2 linked regions of the Dinghuibacter silviterrae genome follow. The main gene of each other region encodes a partner of the protein of the gene in region 2 in a complex. Links are inferred from orthologs where the notes say so. Each region holds a gene or a part of one and is shown on either strand. Other genes may lie near its edges. The genes, in order: carA and carB.

Evidence for each region.
Region 1: the proteins of carB (region 2) and carA are in contact, whole or in part, in a solved structure (PDB 1KEE), measured with the Escherichia coli proteins. The link is inferred for Dinghuibacter silviterrae from one-to-one orthologs.

What each region holds. Positions count from the first base shown.
Region 1 is NZ_SODV01000001.1:1,995,340-2,004,169, reverse strand. The notes cover bases 5,857-8,830. They hold carA (glutamine-hydrolyzing carbamoyl-phosphate synthase small subunit), read right to left. Parts: upstream 7,904-8,830; coding sequence 6,809-7,903; downstream 5,857-6,808. Other genes in these bases: EDB95_RS08995 (DNA-directed RNA polymerase subunit alpha), read right to left, coding at 8,664-8,830; rplQ (50S ribosomal protein L17), read right to left, coding at 8,081-8,575; aroQ (type II 3-dehydroquinate dehydratase), read right to left, coding at 6,381-6,812; EDB95_RS09015 (RpnC/YadD family protein), read right to left, coding at 5,857-6,193. Outside these bases: EDB95_RS09045 (LuxE/PaaK family acyltransferase), read right to left, coding at 1-700; EDB95_RS09040 (hypothetical protein), read left to right, coding at 735-1,238; EDB95_RS09035 (UbiA family prenyltransferase), read left to right, coding at 1,270-2,076; EDB95_RS09030 (M42 family metallopeptidase), read left to right, coding at 2,148-3,260; biotin synthase BioB, read left to right, coding at 3,263-4,276; EDB95_RS09020 (hypothetical protein), read left to right, coding at 4,300-5,157; more of EDB95_RS09015, read right to left, coding at 5,219-5,856. UniProt on the Escherichia coli protein: Small subunit of the glutamine-dependent carbamoyl phosphate synthetase (CPSase).
Region 2 is NZ_SODV01000001.1:563,189-572,372, reverse strand. Bases 3,927-7,254 are described here. They hold carB (carbamoyl-phosphate synthase large subunit), read right to left. Parts: upstream 6,947-7,254; coding sequence 4,127-6,946; downstream 3,927-4,126. Other genes in these bases: EDB95_RS02460 (hypothetical protein), read right to left, coding at 7,077-7,254; purH (bifunctional phosphoribosylaminoimidazolecarboxamide formyltransferase/IMP cyclohydrolase), read right to left, coding at 3,927-4,079. In the rest of the region: EDB95_RS02490 (sensor histidine kinase), read right to left, coding at 1-64; EDB95_RS02485 (sigma-54-dependent transcriptional regulator), read right to left, coding at 76-1,515; EDB95_RS02480 (response regulator), read left to right, coding at 1,704-2,123; EDB95_RS02475 (response regulator), read left to right, coding at 2,227-2,562; more of purH, read right to left, coding at 2,559-3,926; more of EDB95_RS02460, read right to left, coding at 7,255-7,304; EDB95_RS02455 (M23 family metallopeptidase), read left to right, coding at 7,658-9,184. UniProt on the Escherichia coli protein: Large subunit of the glutamine-dependent carbamoyl phosphate synthetase (CPSase).

The sequences.
Region 1 (8,830 bases), 1.4 Mb from region 2 along the record:
AATGGACGGCGTCTACACCCAGGCGCTCGCGGAGCATGCTGTGGACCTGGTCCCGGGTCCATTCCTCGCGCCGTCCCTTCATCCCGCCTGTTTCCATGACCACGGTATGCCGCAGCGGCAGGGCGTACTCCTGTGCAAAATCCAGCAACCCGAAGGTCACGCCGATGAGCAGCGTTTGTTGTCCTTGCTTTTCCAAAGAATCCAATTGTTGTGCCAGCCTTTCATGTTCGTATAGGTAGAAGCCCCCGGCCGGGTGACCGCTCAGGCGGACCAGGTGGTCCACCATATACACCAGGGAAGAATGCCCGCGCTCCAGATAGTTGGGCAGCAGTCCGAGGATACACCAATCTTTGGGCTCTCCGTAAAAGCGTCGGAAACCTTCGACAAAAGAGCGTTCGTACAAACCCGGGTCTTTTACCCAGTGCCGGCTGTTGACCGACCCCGTGGTGCCGCTGCTCTCGAAATAAAGACCGGGATCAAAGGAAGTAGTGGTGACCGTATGGGTCTTAAAAAACCGGATGGGCAGAAAAGGGATGTCCGTCATCCTGTTCACCCGCCCGGGGTCCACCCCCAGGGCACGGATATAGTCCCTGTAGAGGGGATTGTGCACCGATTGGAAGCGGAAAAGGGCCAGGGCCTCGTCCTCGAAACTATTTTCTCCCGCCTGGAAAATATTCCCTTCGTAGGAAACGTTGAACATAAATATGTCTATTTTTGACTCAGAAAGACCCCGTATGACCAGTGCAAAATTATGGATTGGGCTTTTTATAGCCGCCTGTATTGCGTATAGCTGTTCCAAGAGTAATTATGGGTCTACACCCACCATCAGTCTGAAATCCGTTAGCGCGAGCGTCCTGCCTTATGACACCACCTCTTCGCTCGTCACCTTTACCCTCACCCTGACCGAGAAGAAATACAACCCGAACGACACGATGTTCGTCCTCATCAGTATGAAGAACTGCGCCGCCGACAATGCGCGGGACACCTTCCAGATGACCTCCCTGGGATCCGGTATCCCCGAGACCAACGGGGGCGGCTTCAAGGGCGACATCCAGGCCAGCTTCTCCAACGGCACCTATTGGGAGCAATACGGCTATCCCGATATCGAGCCCGGCTTTACCTGTCACGTCGGCCCCACCATCGAGAACGATACAGCGACGTTTAAATTCGTTATAGGTTCCAACGGCCACTACAGTGATACGGTAACGGCGGGGCCTGTCGTGCTGCTCCATGGTTAAAGGATACGTCAAGTTCGCACTAGACTTTTTTTTGTTCAGTTCCCTGTTCATTTCAGGCTGTGCCGTGGTCATGGTGTATCAAACCAACCAGTTGCTCGGCCTGGCGGAGGTCCCGGACGACCTGTATGCTTTTGTTTTCTGGGCCACCATGGCCAGCTATAACTTCCACTGGTACCTGACCCCCACCGCCTATTCGTCCTCCGAACGCATCGGCTGGTCCCACAGACACAAACGGCTGGAACTGACGCTGTTCCTGTTCAGCGGGCTGGGAGCGGCTTATTTCTTGTTTTTCCTGCATAAATATGCCGGCTGGATCGGGCTCGGGATCCTGCTCACTTTTTTGTATACCGCCCCCAAAATCCCCTTCAAACCCCTGGCGGCCCTTAGCCGGATCGCGGTGGGTAAGACCATTTTCCTGACCGCGGTATGGACCTACATCACCACGGTGCTCCCTGTCGTCATGTCCGGTTCCCCCTTTACCTGGGCCGCCCTTTTGCTCACCCTTCACCGTTTATTCCTGATCTACGCGATCTGCATCATCTTTGACTACCGCGACCGGGACCAGGACAAACAATCGGGGATCCGGTCCCTGGTCGTCTATCTCGACGAAGAAGGCAACGACCGGCTTTTTTACGGTTGTTGCGCCGCGGCCCTGATCTCCACCCTGCTCCTGCTGACCTGCGGGTTTTCGGTGACGATCGTCCTGGCGTTGTTCGTCCCGATCCTGACCACGATGTTGCTTTATCCCGAAGGCAAAAGAAGTAAATCGGACTACTTGTTCTACTTCGTCCTGGACGGGTTGATGGCCTTTTCGGCGGTGTTTACGACGTTCCTGTAGGGGGGCCTCCGGTCGACACGCGGCACCGCATTTCCGCCTTTTTACGTAGGTTTGCCCCTTAAATGGCAGAAATGGCGAAAAAAGGCAAGGAGGACGCCGCCAAGGCGCCCGCTATAGAGGCGAAAGCATTTCAATTCTTAAAAGACTACCTCAACACCCCTTCCCCCACGGGTTTCGAAAGCAAGGGACAACAACGCTGGCTCGACTACATCAAACCCTATATCGATGAGCATATCGTCGACCCCTACGGAAGTGTCGTCGGGATCATCAATCCAAAGGCCTCCTTTAAGGTCGTCCTGGAGGCCCACGCCGACGAGATCAGTTGGTTTGTCAACTATATCACCGACAGCGGTCTGATCTACCTCAAACGCAATGGCGGCGTCGATAACCAGATCGCCCCCTCCATGCGCGTCCTCATCCACGGGGACAAGGGGCCCGTCAAGGCTGTCTTTGGCTGGCCGGCTATCCACACCCGTAACGCGGATGCCAAAGACGTCACGCCCAAGGTCGAAAACCTTTTCCTCGACTGCGGCGCCCGAAGCAAAAAAGAAGTGGAAGAGCTCGGCATCCGTATCGGTTGCGTCGCCACCTACGAAGAAGGTTTTGATGAGCTGGCCCATGGCTCGCTGATCGCCCGCGCCTTTGACAACCGCATCGGTGGTTTTATGATTGCCGAAGTGGCACGCATGCTTTCCGAGCGCAAGAAAAAACTCCCGATAGGCCTTTATTTTGTTAACGCCGTCCAGGAAGAAATCGGTCTCCGCGGGGCGGAAATGATCGCCCGCCGTCTGAAACCCGACGTGGCCATCGTCACCGACGTGACCCACGATACGACCACCCCGATGATCAACAAGAACATCGAAGGAGACGTCGCCAACGGCAAGGGCCCCGCGCTGACCTTTGGACCCGCCGTCCACAACAAGCTCCTGGACCTTGTCCGGAAGGTGGCGGCCGACGGCGACATCCCCGTCCAGCTCCGGACCGTCTCCCGCAGCACCGGTACCGATACCGATGCCTTTGCCTATTCCGGGGAAGGCACACCCTCGGTACTCATCTCCATTCCCCTGCGCTATATGCACACCACCGTGGAGATGGTCCACACCAATGACATCCTCAATACCATCCGGCTGATGTACGACACCGTACTGGCATTGACGCCGGACATGAACCTTAAATACCTGTAACTATGATCCGAAACGACTGGAGCATTGAAGAGATAAAAGCCATATACGACACGCCCCTGCTGGAGCTGGTCTACCGGGCCGCCACGGTCCACCGCCAGTACAACGAGACCGCCGAAGTGCAGGTCTGCACGTTGCTGTCCATCAAAACCGGCGGTTGCCCCGAAGACTGCGCCTATTGCCCCCAGGCCGCCCGTTATCATACCGGCGTCAAAAACCACGGCCTGATGCAGACCGAAGAAGTCCTCGCCGCCGCCACCAAGGCCCGCGACGCCGGCTCCACGCGTTTTTGCATGGGCGCCGCCTGGCGCGAAGTCCGCGACAACCGCGACTTCGACCGCGTGCTGGACATGGTTCGCTCGGTCAACGACATGGGCATGGAGGTCTGCTGCACCCTCGGCATGCTGACCCCCGAGCAGGCCAAAAAGCTCGCCGACGCCGGTCTCTACGCCTACAACCACAACCTGGACACCTCCCCCGAATACTACGGTGAAATCATTTCCACCCGGACGTATGAAGACCGCCTCCAAACCCTCGACAACGTCCGCAAGGCCGGTGTCAGCGTTTGCTGCGGAGGCATCGTCGGTCTCGGCGAAACCCACGAAGACCGGATCGGTATGCTCCACACGCTCTCCACGCTGCCCGAGCACCCCGAATCCGTTCCCATCAACGCCCTGGTCCGGATCAAGGGTACCCCCCTCGAAAACAACCCCAAGGTCGACATCTGGGACATGGTGCGCATGATCGCCACCGCGCGTATCCTCATGCCCGCCGCCATGGTTCGTCTCAGCGCTGGCCGCGCGGAAATGTCCGTTGCCGAGCAGGCCTGGTGTTTCATGGCCGGAGCCAACTCCATCTTTACCGGGGAGAAGCTGTTGACGACGCCCAATCCGGGATTGGACGAGGACAATGCGATGTTTCAATTGCTCGGGTTGCACCCGCGTGAGGCGTTTAAGGCAGGGCCTGCCGGCGCGACCGCGGCCGCCGGGGAGCCCGCCAAATCCGTCCTTACACATTAAACCAGTAATTTAATATACGCGTGATGAAGGCAATTTTCCGAGTCGTACTCGCAATAGGTATCCTATGCAATGCAGCGTACGCTCAAAACAATGCGGCGTCCGGCCAGGCCGGCAATCTGCCGGTGCCCAACCTGCAGAACAACTATGAAGGCCGCCAGGGCGGCTGGTGGTTCTCCTGGGGATACAACAAGGAATGGTACACCCACAGCGATATCCACATCAAACAACCGTCCCTCGGCAACGACTACGTCTTCAAAAGCGTTTTCGCCGAAGACAAACCCGGGTGGAATAACGAGCTCTTTCACAGTGCCTTTACCATCCCCCAATACAACTACCGCATCGGCCACTGGTTCAAGGACAACTGGGGTATCGAACTCAACTTCGACCACACCAAGTACCAGGTCGCGCAGATGCAGGCCCTCCACGTCGTGGGCACCCAGAACGGCCACCACGTCGACCAATACATGCTCAACGACAGCATCCTGGTCTACCAGTTGAACAACGGTGCCAATTTCTTCCTGTTCAACCTCGTCCACCGCGTCCAGATCCCTAAGCTCAACTACCCGAACTTCAACACGTCTTTTATTTGGAAAGCCGGCGTCGGATTCATGGTTCCCCACGTCCAGAACACCCTTTACGGCAAGGACAATGACCCGCACTTCCAGTTCGGCGGCCTGGACGCCGGCTTCGAAGCCGCGATGCGGTTTACCTTTTACAAATTCATTTACCTGGAATATACCAACAAGGTCGTCTACACCAACTACTGGGGGCTGAAGGTCTATGACGGGACGGCGCGGCAGTCGTTCGGGACGTATGAGATGATTCTTAACCTGGGGTTGTCGCTGCAACTGGGGCATCCGGAGAAGAAAAAGAAAGCGTAAAACGCTCCAGCGTATAAATAGAAAAGGCCCTCGCGGGCCTTTTTTTATTTGCTTGCGTTACTTACTTTTTCAGCTTGTCCTTCACCCTCTTTACGAACTTCAGGTCTACGCCGGCGACGTCGGCGATTTGTTCGTCGGTGAGGTGGAGTTTGGAGAGGAGGTTCGTGACGAATGCTGCCTTTGCTTCTTCGAGGCCTTCCGCATGACCTTCCGCACGGCCAACTGCGAGACCTTCCGCATGGCCTTGGGCCAAGCCCTTCGCGCGACCTTCTTCCAGGCCCTGCTCCTTTAACATCTCAATGACACCCATAGGATTTTTTTTACCGGTGATCGACTCAAGTTGTTTACCAAATGTACGATATGTTCGTGGCTCTTCAAACTGCACGCAGCTCTCCAGAAAAGCCGAAATAACCAATTTTTTTCGCTGGGATAACTTTTTGGCCTCCAGTGCCTCGAACAACCACGCATGCTGCGTGACCAATTCCCGGTCGGTGATCTTGCCCTTCAAAAGTGCAGTCCTGGCGGCCAATACAACGATGGCGAAGGGGTTAGCGCTGCATTTTAGCGTGTCTTCATCTGTTTCCCAGATATCGAACACGTTATAATTGTACATTAACTCCGTCCCCAGACACTCGTCGTAATACTGGGATACCACCTTCGTTGCGCTTCCCATAAAAATGGCCAAAGCGGTGACAGGCTGACCGTATCTGTCCCTGATACGATAATAATACCTAAACATCCTTTCAGGAAAGTTTTTCTCACGATACCCTTGCAACTCGATATGCACAAGTATCGACTCCTCTTCCATTAAGGACTTTACCCGCACCAGTTTGTCCACGAATTTCGGCGCCAGGTTCGCATCCGACGAAGGGAACAAATCCTGGAGCTCCTTGTCCAGGAATTCAAAGGTCGTCTGCCGGTCTATCATCCCCCTCGCTTTTGGGTAGAAGAACTGCAGGAATTCCGGAAACAGGTCCTCGATGAGGCCCTTCCAGAGCGTGTCATCTTTCTTCATATTCATTTGTTGATTGATCATACAACAAACATAAAAAGAGTTTTTGACAATTAAAAAACAGCCATTTACACGTTAAAAATTTTTATTACTTCATACTTTTATATGTTTCTACATGTTTCTAAAAAGGGGCAAAAACAGCAAAAATTTTTACAATAAAATGACAAAGGCCGCCCGAAGGCAGCCTCAAAAAACGCACAAAATCCCCGATTTATCCTTCTATGAAGAAGCGGACCGCCAACTCATACCCCCGCAGTCCCAACCCCATGATGGTCCCCCGCGCCTTCGCGGAGACATGAGAAATTTTGCGGAAGTCCTCCCGCGCATGCACATTGGAAATATGCACCTCCACCACGGGCGTGGTGATAGAAGCAATAGCATCCCCGATCGCGACAGAGGTATGGGTATACCCCCCGGGGTTGAGGATGATGCCGTCGTAGTCGAACCCGACGCGCTGCAGTTCGCTTACGAGCTCCCCTTCCACGTTGCTTTGGAAATAGCTGAATTCCACGGAAGGGAACAGCTTGTGCAGGTCCGGGAAATAGGCCTCGAAGGACTGGTTCCCGTAGACGCCGGGTTCCCGTTTGCCGAGGAGGTTCAGGTTGGGACCGTTGATGATGGCGATACGCGCGGGATGGTTCATGGCCTCATCATTTGGAGGAAGTCGTCAAAAAGATAGCGGCTGTCGTGCGGACCGGGGGTGGCTTCGGGGTGGTATTGGACGGAGAACGCCGGTTTGCCCTTGACCCGGATGCCTTCGATGGAGTCGTCGTTGAGGTTAACGTGGGTGATCTCTACCCGGTCGGAAGCGCGAACCGCCTCGGGGTCCACACCAAACCCATGGTTCTGGGTGGTGATCTCGCAACGCCCGGTCTGGAGGTTTTTGACGGGGTGATTCAGACCTCGGTGACCGTGGTGCATCTTGAAGGTGGGGATGTCGTTGGCCAGCGCCAGGAGCTGGTGGCCGAGACAGATGCCAAACAGCGGTTTATCGGTCTTGAGGATATCCTTGATGGTGCGCACGGCGTAGTCCATGGGCGCGGGGTCGCCGGGGCCGTTGGACAAAAAATAGCCGTGCGGTTTGAACTTTTCGAGCTCTTCCAGCGACGTTTTGGCCGGGTGCACCCGTACATAAGCACCGCGCTGCGCCATGCATTCGAGGATGTTGTGTTTAACCCCGAAGTCGAGGACGGAGATCCGGATGGCCGCCTGCGGGTCGCCGACGTGATAGACTTCCTTGGTGGATACGGTGGAGGCCAGTTCCAGGCCGTCCATGGAGGGCACCTTCTTCAGTTCTTCTTTGAGTTTCGCCACGTCCAGGATCTCGGAGGAGATGATGCAGTTCATCGCGCCCTTGGTACGTACGTGCGCCACCAGGGCGCGGGTGTCGACGTCTTCTATGGATACGATCCCCTCTTTTTCCAGGTATTCCTGGAGGGAGCCGACCGCCTGGATCCGCGAAAAACGGGGTTCGAGGTTGCGGCCGATGAGGCCCTTGATCTTGATCCCGGTGCTTTCCACATCACTGTCTTTGACCCCGTAGTTACCAACATGCACGGTATTCATGATGATGATCTGGCCATAGTAGCTGGGATCGGTAAAGACCTCCTGGTAGCCGGTCATACCGGTGTTGAAACAGATCTCACCGGTCGTGGTGCCGATCTTACCAAAAGCTGTACCGTGAAATACCAGCCCGTCTTCGAGCATCAGAATAGCGGGTTTTGTCGGGGTCATATTCGGGGGAAAATTTTGCAAAATTACTAAAAGCGGACCACAGGTCCGCTGCCCGAAGGGCCATAATAAGAGTTTTTTTCGCGGCGCGGGCTACGTTGCCCCGCAGGGGCCCGCGCCGCGAAAAAAAAGGCGGGGTGAATAACCCCCGCCTTTATGAAAATTTTATCAACATGATGATTACTCAGCCGTCTTTTCTTCGGCGGCGGGTGCCTCGGGTGCAGCGTCAGCAGCAGCGGCTTTCTTCTTGCCACCACCTGCGCGACGGGTGCGCTTGGCGGGTTCCTTGGCTTCGCCCTTTCCTTTACCGTAGATTTCGTTGAAGTCGACCAGCTCGATCATGGCCAGTTCGGCGTTGTCACCGACGCGGGTACCCAGCTTGATGATGCGGGTATAGCCCCCGGGACGGGCAGCGATCTTGGGGCTGATCACATCGAACAGCTCGGCCACTGCTTGCTTATCCTGCAAGTAAGAGAAAACGATCCTCCGCTGGTGGGTGGTGTTTTCCTTGGACTTGGTGATGAGGGGCTCGACGAAGGTCCTCAGGGACTTCGCTTTGGCGTGGGTGGTAACGATCCGCTTGTGCGTGATCAGCTGGGAGGCCAGGTTGTTCAGCAGGGCCTTCCGGTGGGACTGGGTACGACCCAGGTTGTTGATTTTGTCTCCGTGACGCATGGCTTATATGGTTTTAACCCTCACACCGTGCCAGGAATTGCGAGGGGTGGGCACCGGCCAGCCCGTTAGGGCCGCGGCGCGCCGGTTATCAAAAATCATCGTTGATCCCGAGCTTCGCGAGGTCCATCCCGAAATGCAAGCCGCGCTCGTGGAGCACCTGCTCGATTTCGGCCAGGGACTTCTGACCGAAGTTGCGGAACTTCATGAGGTCTTCCTGTTCGTACTGGACCAGCTCGCTGAGGGAGTTGATCTTGG
Region 2 (9,184 bases):
TCCCGGTGTCATATATGTACACGATGCCGGGGAAGAAGTCATAAATCAAGTCTTGCTCTGTCATTATCCCCCTCCCTACAATTGCTTGATCTTTTTGTACTGGTTCAGGATGTTGTAGATCGTTTTGCGGTCGATATTGAGGAGTTTTGCAGCCTTGGATTTATTGAAGTCCACTTCTTCCAGCGCCTTCAATACCATTTCGTATTCGGCGTCGAGGCTGGCGGTTTTGAGGCTTTTGAATTCCTTTTCCTTTTTGGGCTCCGTCATAACGGGCGGAAGGGGATCGACAGCATCCTTTGACTCCGATCCTTGGTCAAACCGGAGCTTTTCAAAGTGGGTGATCTCAAAGGGAAGGCTCGACACTTCCACCCGTTCTCCCTCGGTCAGCAGGGTAGCGCGCTTGACGACGTTTTTGAGCTCGCGAAGGTTTCCAAACCAGACATAATTGAGGAAAATGTCTTCCACTTCGGGGGAAAAGCCGCGGACGTTTTTACCCAATTCCCCATTGGTGATCTCCAGGAAGTGCCGGGCAAAAAGCAGGATGTCACCCTTTCGATCCCTCAACGGCGGAACGGCAATGCTGAATTCGTTAAAACGATGAAACAGGTCCTCGCGGAACTTGCCCTTGTGGGCCGCGTCCCACAATTTCTCGTTGCTGGCAACGATGATGCGAACGTCCAGGTCGATGTCCTTGACCCCGCCCACGCGCCGCATTTTCCTTTCCTGTACCACGCGCAACAGGGACACCTGGATATCGTAGCTCAGGTTGGCGATCTCGTCGAGGAATATGGTGCCGCCATTGGCCAGCTCGAAGCTGCCGGTCTTTTGGTTAAGTGCCCCGGTAAAAGAGCCCTTTTCGTGGCCAAACATTTCACTCCCGGCCAGCTCCTTGGACATGGCGCCGCAATCGATGGCAACAAAGGGTTGGGCGCTCCGCCGGCTGCGGGCGTGGATCTCCCGCGCGATCACTTCTTTGCCGCTGCCGCTTTCCCCATAGATGACAACACTATAGTTGGTGGGGGCCACCAGGTCGATCTGTTTGAGGATGTTCCGGAACTCTGCGGTGTTTCCGTGGATGTATTCGCTACCCAGGGCGGTGGGGGTGGGCGCCGCCGTCTCTGTGTTTTCCCGCACCGGCGCCGGCGTCTGGATATTTTTTTCGGCCAATGCCTTTTTGATCGTCAGCAGGATCTCGTCCGGAAAAAGAGGTTTGGTGATGTAATCGAAGGCGCCGTGCTTCATGACGTCCACCGCCGCCTTGACGTCGCTATAGCCGGTGATGATGATAAAGGGGACCTCGTAGTGAAGCTCCTTTGCCTTTTTGAGCAGCTCATCCCCGTTCATGTCTTCCAGCCTGAAGTCGCAAAGGATCAGGTCTGGCTTGTTGCCCTGCAGCCATTCTATCGTTTTTTTGCCGGTATGCAACGTTTGTACCTCGAATCCATTTCTGGACAGGAAACGTTGCAACAACAGGCACATATCACGGTCATCGTCGGCGACTAGGATCTTGAGCATGGTAGCGGTTTTTGCTGTTTTTCATGAGTTAGCAGAGAATTACCCGGTTGCAATACGGAAGCCAAAGTATAACTAACTCCAGGTCAAATATTTGAATTTCACTTTTGGGCTTCTTTTTCTGAAATTTACTGCTTTTGTGGAAGAATTTCCACAGCGGATGTGCGGAGGGCATGTGTTATCTTTAAGCTATGGTACCCAATGTTTCGATTCTTATAGCAGAAGACGATGCAGACGACCGCTTCCTGCTCGAAACGGCTTTTGCGGAAAACGGATTTGCGGATACGATCGATTTTGTGGAAAATGGCGTGGAGGTGATGAACTATCTCCGCGGTCTGAAAAAAAATGCCTATCCCCATTTCATTTTACTTGACCTGAACATGCCCAAAAAAGGCGGCCGGGAGGTGCTCCGGGAAATAAAAGAGCACCCGGATCTTAAGGACATACCCGTTGTTATCTTCACGACGACGAATAACGAAAAGGAGATCAGCCGTTGTTACGAATTGGGGGCCAATAACTATATCGTCAAACCCTATAGCTTTGAGCTTTTGCTAAAGATCGTCCGTCAGGTGCGGAGCTATTGGCTGAAGAAACCGGCGGCCTCCTTATAACGGGTTTTGGCACGACAATTTAATAGTACTTACAAGTGACGCCGCAGGCGCCTATAGAACATGGGCCCCTCGCCGGGGCCCATGTGGAATAAATTCTACGTCCATGAAAAAGGTGTTGGTCATCGATGATGAGGTCGATTTCTGTCTGCTCATGAAACAATTCCTGCAACGAAAAGGGTACGCGGTGGAAATAGCGCATACGCTGGCCGAAGGTCTCGACAAACTGCAGGAATACCATCCCGACCTCGTCTTTTTGGACAACAACCTACCCGACGGAACAGGCTGGGAAATGGCTTTCAGCCTGATGCGCCTCCATCCCAAGCTCAAGATCAACCTGATCAGCGCCTTCAAAAACCTGATGACGCCTGTCGACAGTCAGCAAGTAAGGGTGTTAGAGAAGCCGGTAAGCTTCTCCGCCCTGGAGGCCTATCTCTACTAGTGCCTGAAGTGCCGCTGCCCGGTCATGACCATGGCGATTTTATTGTCCACCGTATATTGGATCGAATCTTTGTCCCTGACCGAGCCGCCCGGTTGGATGATCGCTGTGATGCCTTCCGCGTGCGCCATCCGGACGCAGTCGTCGAACGGGAAGAAGGCGTCGGAGGCCAGCGCGGCGCCCTTCAGATCGAATTCGAACTGGTGCGCCTTTTCAAGTGCGTGACGGAGCGCGTCCACCCGGCTGGTTTGGCCGCAGCCCTTGCCGATGAGCTGTTTGTTTTTCACCAGCGCGATGGCGTTTGACTTGAGGTGTTTGCACACGAGGTTGGCAAAAACCAGGTCGGATTTTTCCACGGGAGTGGTTTCCCGTCCGCCCACTTCTTTCCATTCGGCATAGTTCCCTTTGTCGGTATCCTGGGCCAGAATGCCGCCCAGCAGGGACTTGAATTGCTCGCCAGCCTTGACCGGAGCTTTCTGGACGAGGAGGATGCGGTTCTTTTTTGTCTGCAGGATCGCCAGCGCGTCGGCGTCGTAGCCCGGGGCGATGAGTACCTCGAAAAATATCTCGCTGATGGCTTCTGCCGTGGCCTTGTCCACCCTGGTGTTGGAGACCAGGACGCCGCCGAAAGCGGACTCGGGGTCCCCCGCCAGCGCCGCCTTCCAGGCTTCCGCCAGCGTAGGACGGCTGGCGATGCCGCAGGGGTTGGTGTGTTTGATGATGGCGAAGGTGGCTTCGTTGTTTCCGGCGAATTCTTCGATCAGCTGAACCGCGGCGTCTACGTCGACGAGGTTGTTATAGGAAAGCTCCTTCCCGTGGAGCTTGTCGAAATACTTGTCCAGGTCGCCATAGTAGGTGCCTTTCTGGTGCGGGTTTTCGCCGTAGCGGAGGACTTGCTGTGCTGCGTCCCTGTTGTTCAGGGCCGCCACGCTGGCGGGGCTAAAATACCCGGAGATGGCGATATCGTAGTGCATGACGACTTCGAAAGCCAGCGCGGCAAAGGCTTTGCGTTGCGCCAGGGTGAAGACGCCCTTTTGTTCCCGGAGCAGGTTTTCCAGGGTGGGGTAGTCTTTTTTGGCAGCTAAGACAACGACGTCCTTATGGTTTTTGGCGGCGGCCCGGATCATGGACGGACCGCCTATATCGATCTTCTCGATGATGGCTTGTTCCTCGGTGGTGTTCCTCAGGGTTTCCTCGAAAGGATAGAGGTCGACGATGACGAGGTCGATGGGTGGAATATGGTACTGGGCCATTTCCTGTACATCCGTTTCGTTGGCCCGCCGGCCGAGGATGCCGCCGAAAACGGCGGGGTGAAGGGTTTTTACCCGTCCGCCTAAAATAGAGGGGTAGGTCGTCAGGCTTTCCACACCGGTACAGGGAACGCCTAAGGATTCGATGAACTGCTGGGTGCCCCCGGTGGAATAAATGGTGACGCCCAGGTCGTGGAGTTGTTTGACGATCGTGTCCAGGCCGTCTTTATAAAAGACGGAGATCAGAGCGGATTGTATCTTTTTGTCCATAGTTATATAAAATGCGTGCGGCGGCCCCGAAGGGGCCGCCGCTGTGTTTATTTGCTCAGGCGCATACTGCGTTCCTTGTATAAAGTCCGGAAGTAGGGATCCCGGAGGTCCTTGATGAAGCGGATCGCCTCACCCGTGGACTTCATTTCGGGGCCCAGCTCCATGTTCACACCGGGGAACTTGTTAAAGCTGAACACCGGTTCCTTGATGGCAAATCCTTCGAGGTTTTTTTCGAAGGTAAAGTCGGTGAGCTTCTTGGTGCCCAGCATGACCTGTGTGGCGACGTTGAGGTACGGAATGCCGTAGGCCTTTGCGATAAAAGGCGTTGTCCGGGAGGCCCTGGGATTGGCCTCGATGACATAGACCTTTTCATCCTTGATGGCGAACTGGATATTGATCAGGCCTTTGATGTTCAAGGCGCGGGCGATCTTTTCGGCATAGTATTCCATCGTGGTCACGGTCATGGGGCCCAGCTTGAAGGCGGGCAACATGGCGTGGCTGTCCCCGCTGTGGATACCTGCGGGCTCGATGTGTTCCATCACACCCATGACGTGGAAATTCTCCCCGTCGAAGATGGCGTCGATCTCGGCCTCCTGGCAGCGGTCCAGGAAGTGGTCGATGAGGATCTTGTTACCGGGGAGGTGTTTGAGCAGGCTGACGACGGCCTTTTCCACTTCGTCGTCGTTGAGGACGATGCGCATCCGCTGGCCTCCAAGTACATAGCTAGGACGGACAAGGACAGGATAGCCTACCTTGTTCGCCACTACTACGGCTTCGTCTACGTCGTGAGCGGTGCCGTAATCCGGGTAAGGGATTTTAAGGTCTTTCAGCATGTCGCTGAACCGGCCGCGGTCTTCGGCGATGTCCATGCTATCATAGGAGGTACCGATGATGCGGATACCGCGGTTATGTAGCTTTTCCGCCAGCTTCAGGGCGGTTTGGCCTCCGAGCTGTACGATGACCCCTTCTGGTTTTTCCAGCTCTATGATCTCCCAGAGGTGTTCCCAGAAGACGGGTTCGAAGTACAGTTTATCGGCTATGTCGAAGTCGGTGGAGACGGTTTCGGGGTTACAGTTGATCATGATGGCCTCGTAACCCGCTTCTTTGATGGCCAGCAGGCCGTGGACGCAGCAATAGTCGAACTCGATCCCCTGGCCGATGCGGTTGGGACCGGATCCGAGAACGATGACCTTCTTTTTGCCGGACGCCTTGCTTTCGTTTTCCCCGTCCTCGAAGGTGGAGTAGAAGTAGGGGGTCTTTGCCTGGAACTCTGCGCTACAGGTGTCGACCATCTTGTAGACCCGGGTGATGCCGGCGGCCTTCCGCTTGTTGTATACGTCGTCTTCGGTGGCGTTGGGGATGATCTTGGCGATCTGGTCGTCGCTGAACCCGTGGCGCTTGGCCGCCTTGAGCAGGTCCAGGGGCAGGGTATCCAGCCGGTATTTGGCCAGTTGTTTTTCCAGGTCGACGATCTTCTGGATCTCGTAAATGAACCAGCGGTCGATCAGGGTGGCCTGGACGATGGTCTTTACGCTGACCCCCATCATGAGGGCGTCCTTTATCCGGAAGATCCGGTCCCACTTCGGAGTCTTGATATAGTCGATGATGGCTTCGGCGTGCATCATGCTTTTGCCATAGTAGCCCAGGCCGACGGCGTTGTTCTCCAGGCTTTGGCAGGCCTTCTGGATGGCTTCGGTAAAGCTCCGGCCGATGCCCATGACCTCGCCCACGGACTTCATCTGCAAACCCAGGGTATCGTTGGCGCCCTTGAATTTGTCGAAGTTCCAGCGGGGGATCTTGACGATCACGTAGTCCAGGGCAGGCTCGAAGTAAGCGGATGTGGACTGGGTGATCTGGTTTTTTAGTTCGTCGAGGGTATAGCCGATGGCCAGCTTGGCGGCGATTTTGGCGATAGGATAGCCCGTGGCTTTGGAGGCGAGGGCAGAGGACCGGCTTACCCGGGGGTTGATCTCGATGGCGATGATCTCTTCCGTCTGGGGGTTGAGGGCGAACTGGACGTTACACCCGCCGGCAAAATTGCCCAGGTCCCGCATCATCATGATGGCGGTATTGCGCATCAGCTGGAAGGCCGTATCGCTCAGGGTCATGGCGGGCGCCACGGTGATGGAGTCCCCGGTATGCACCCCCATGGGGTCGAAGTTCTCCACCGTACATATAATCACGACGTTGTTATTGGCGTCCCTAAGGAGCTCCAGCTCGAACTCCTTCCAACCTAAGACGGCCTTTTCGACGAGGACTTCGTGGATGGGGGAAGCGGTCAGCCCCCGGTTGAGGGCCTCGTCCAGATCCTCTTTGCCATGGACGAAACCACCGCCGGTACCCCCCAGGGTAAAGGAAGGACGGATGACCAGCGGAAAGCCGATCTCCTGGGCGTACTCCTTTCCTTCCAGCCATGAGTTGGCGGTCCTGGCCGGGGCCACGGGGACGCCCAGCTCGATCATCCATTGACGGAACTTCTCGCGGTCTTCGGCCTTGTCGATGGCCTTGATGTCCACCCCGATGAGGCGGACGTTATATTTTTCCCACATACCCAGCTCCTCTGCCTCTTTGGCCAGGTTCAGGGCTGTCTGACCGCCCATGGTCGGCAGGACGGCGTCAATCTGGTTCTCCTGGAGGATCTGCTCGATGCTCTCCACCGTGAGGGGCAACAAATACACCTTGTCCGCCATCATAGGGTCGGTCATGATCGTAGCGGGATTGCTATTGATCAGGACCACGCTTACGCCTTCCTCTCTCAGACTGCGCGCAGCCTGGGAGCCGGAATAGTCGAATTCACACGCCTGGCCGATAATGATCGGCCCTGAACCGATGATCAGGACTGACTTGATGGAAGTGTCTTTTGGCATTGCTAAATGGGGGGGCTTTTTGCGGCGCGAAGGTACAAAAAAATCGTCGGGTTTTCGCTACGGCGCGATCGGGCACAAAAAAGGGTTATGCATTGGCATAACCCGTTGATTATCATCAGATGAAAAAAAGTTACTTCACCGCGCCGTCGTGATAGGCGGAGATTTCGAATTCGTCAAGCTTGACTTCGGAGGTGCGCTTCTTTTTTCGCTTGCCTTGATAGAAGGGATCATAGGGATGAACGTAATTGAATCCGTCATTCCATACGGGGTCATTGTCCCCTTTACGATGAAAAACCCTCCCAGGCCATTCGGCAATCATCGTTGCCCATCTTTTTAGTGTGTAAAATGTCCTTTTCATAACCCACAGATTTTTTTAGGTGCTTTGATCACGGCGAAGAACTACCTCCTTATCATTAGACAAACGAACTTAGTCAAACGCTGTACCAAAACATACGATTTTCATTTAGTTAACAGTTTTCGCCCGAAATAGAAAGGCCATGGCTATTTTTGCAAACTATCCGTTAACAAGATTCAGGCGTTATGGTTATCCGACAAAGGACGAGATGGATCGTGCGATTTTTCGCAGGGTGGATTTTGAGTGTAATTTACAACATTTCTTTCGCTCAGGAAATACCACAAAGCGGGTATCCACAAGGATACTTTATAAACCCGCTTGACCTGCCGGTCCATCTGGCCGGGAATTTTGGCGAATTGAGGCCTGGCCATTTCCACATGGGCCTGGACATAAAAACAAACGGACGCACTGGCTTCCCCGTACATGCCGCAGCCGACGGGTATATTTCCCGCGTAAAAATCGAATCCGTCGGTTTTGGAAATGCGATATATATCAACCATCCGAACGGGTATACGACAGTTTATGTGCACCTGGACCATTTCACGCCGGCCCTGGAGGCGTATGTAAAGGAGCAACAGTACAAGCTCGAACGCTGGGAAGTACTTCTTGACATTCCGCCCGACCTTTTTCCTGTCCGCCAGGGCCAGGTGATTGCCGCCAGCGGGAATACGGGCGGTTCCATGGCGCCGCACCTGCACTTCGAGATCCGGGACACCCATGCGGACGAAAACCGGAATCCTTTTCTTTTCGGATTGCCGATCGTCGACAACCTGCCCCCTGTCCTGTCGAGGGTAGGCGTGTACGACGGAGACCAGAGTGTTTATCTCCAGGTTCCCCGGCTTTACCCGCTCGCGCCGGCGTCCGGCGTCTATACGGTACCGGGACATGAGGTCGTGACCCACGCCACCAAGGTCCGCCTGGCGATCGGCGCGGTGGATCTCCAGACGGGTTCGGCGAACAAACTGGGTATCTACAGCGCAACCGTTTTCGTGGACGGCAAGCCGGTGAACGGATTTACGCTCGACCGGTTTGGTTACGACCTTACGCGCTATGTCAACGCCCATACGGACTACAGCCTGAAAACCGGCGGCGGTCCGTCCCTGGAGTTCCTAAGCCCCCTTCCGGGGGACCTGCTCCCCATCTATCATCCCGCGTCCGAAGACGGTTTAGTCCACTTGAATGACGACGAACCCCATCCGGTCAGGATCGAAGTAAAGGATGCGGCAGGCAACACCTCGGTGGCGGCCTTTACCTTGCGCAGGGAAGGCCCTGCGCCGGTCAACGACCAGGGCGATCTTTTCCTGCCGAACCAGGTCAATGTCTTCGAAAACGACGAATTCCTGTTGTACTTGCCGGAACATGCGTTGTATGATGCGGTGAGACCGGTGTTTCAGAACCTCGGTTCGACTGCCGCCGAGCCCGGTTCGGTCCCGCTTTCACCGGTTTACAGCGTGCTGGCCTCGTCTATTCCCGTCGAGGATTCCTTTACGGTCAGCATACGTCCCCCGGCGACGCTCCCCGATCAGGAAACAGGGAAGTATGTCATTTTCGAAACCGGGGCCCGCGCCCACCACGTCTCGCGGGTGACCTGGAGTAAAGGCTGGGCCAGCGCCAGGCTGAAGGACCTGGGCGAATTCCGGTTGCTCAGGGACGACACACCCCCTGAGATCCGGCCGTTGGGCTGGACCGACGGGGCGCAGCTTTCCCGGCGGGGGGTATTGAGTGTTGCGGTAAAGGACAACCTCGGTTCTGTGAACGGGTTCCGCGCAGAGCTCGACGGCAAATGGCTGATGTTCAGTTATAAGGGGGATGTATACACGTATCATTTCGATGCGCACTTTCCACCGGGGGAGCACGTCCTCACTTTATCCGTTTATGACGAG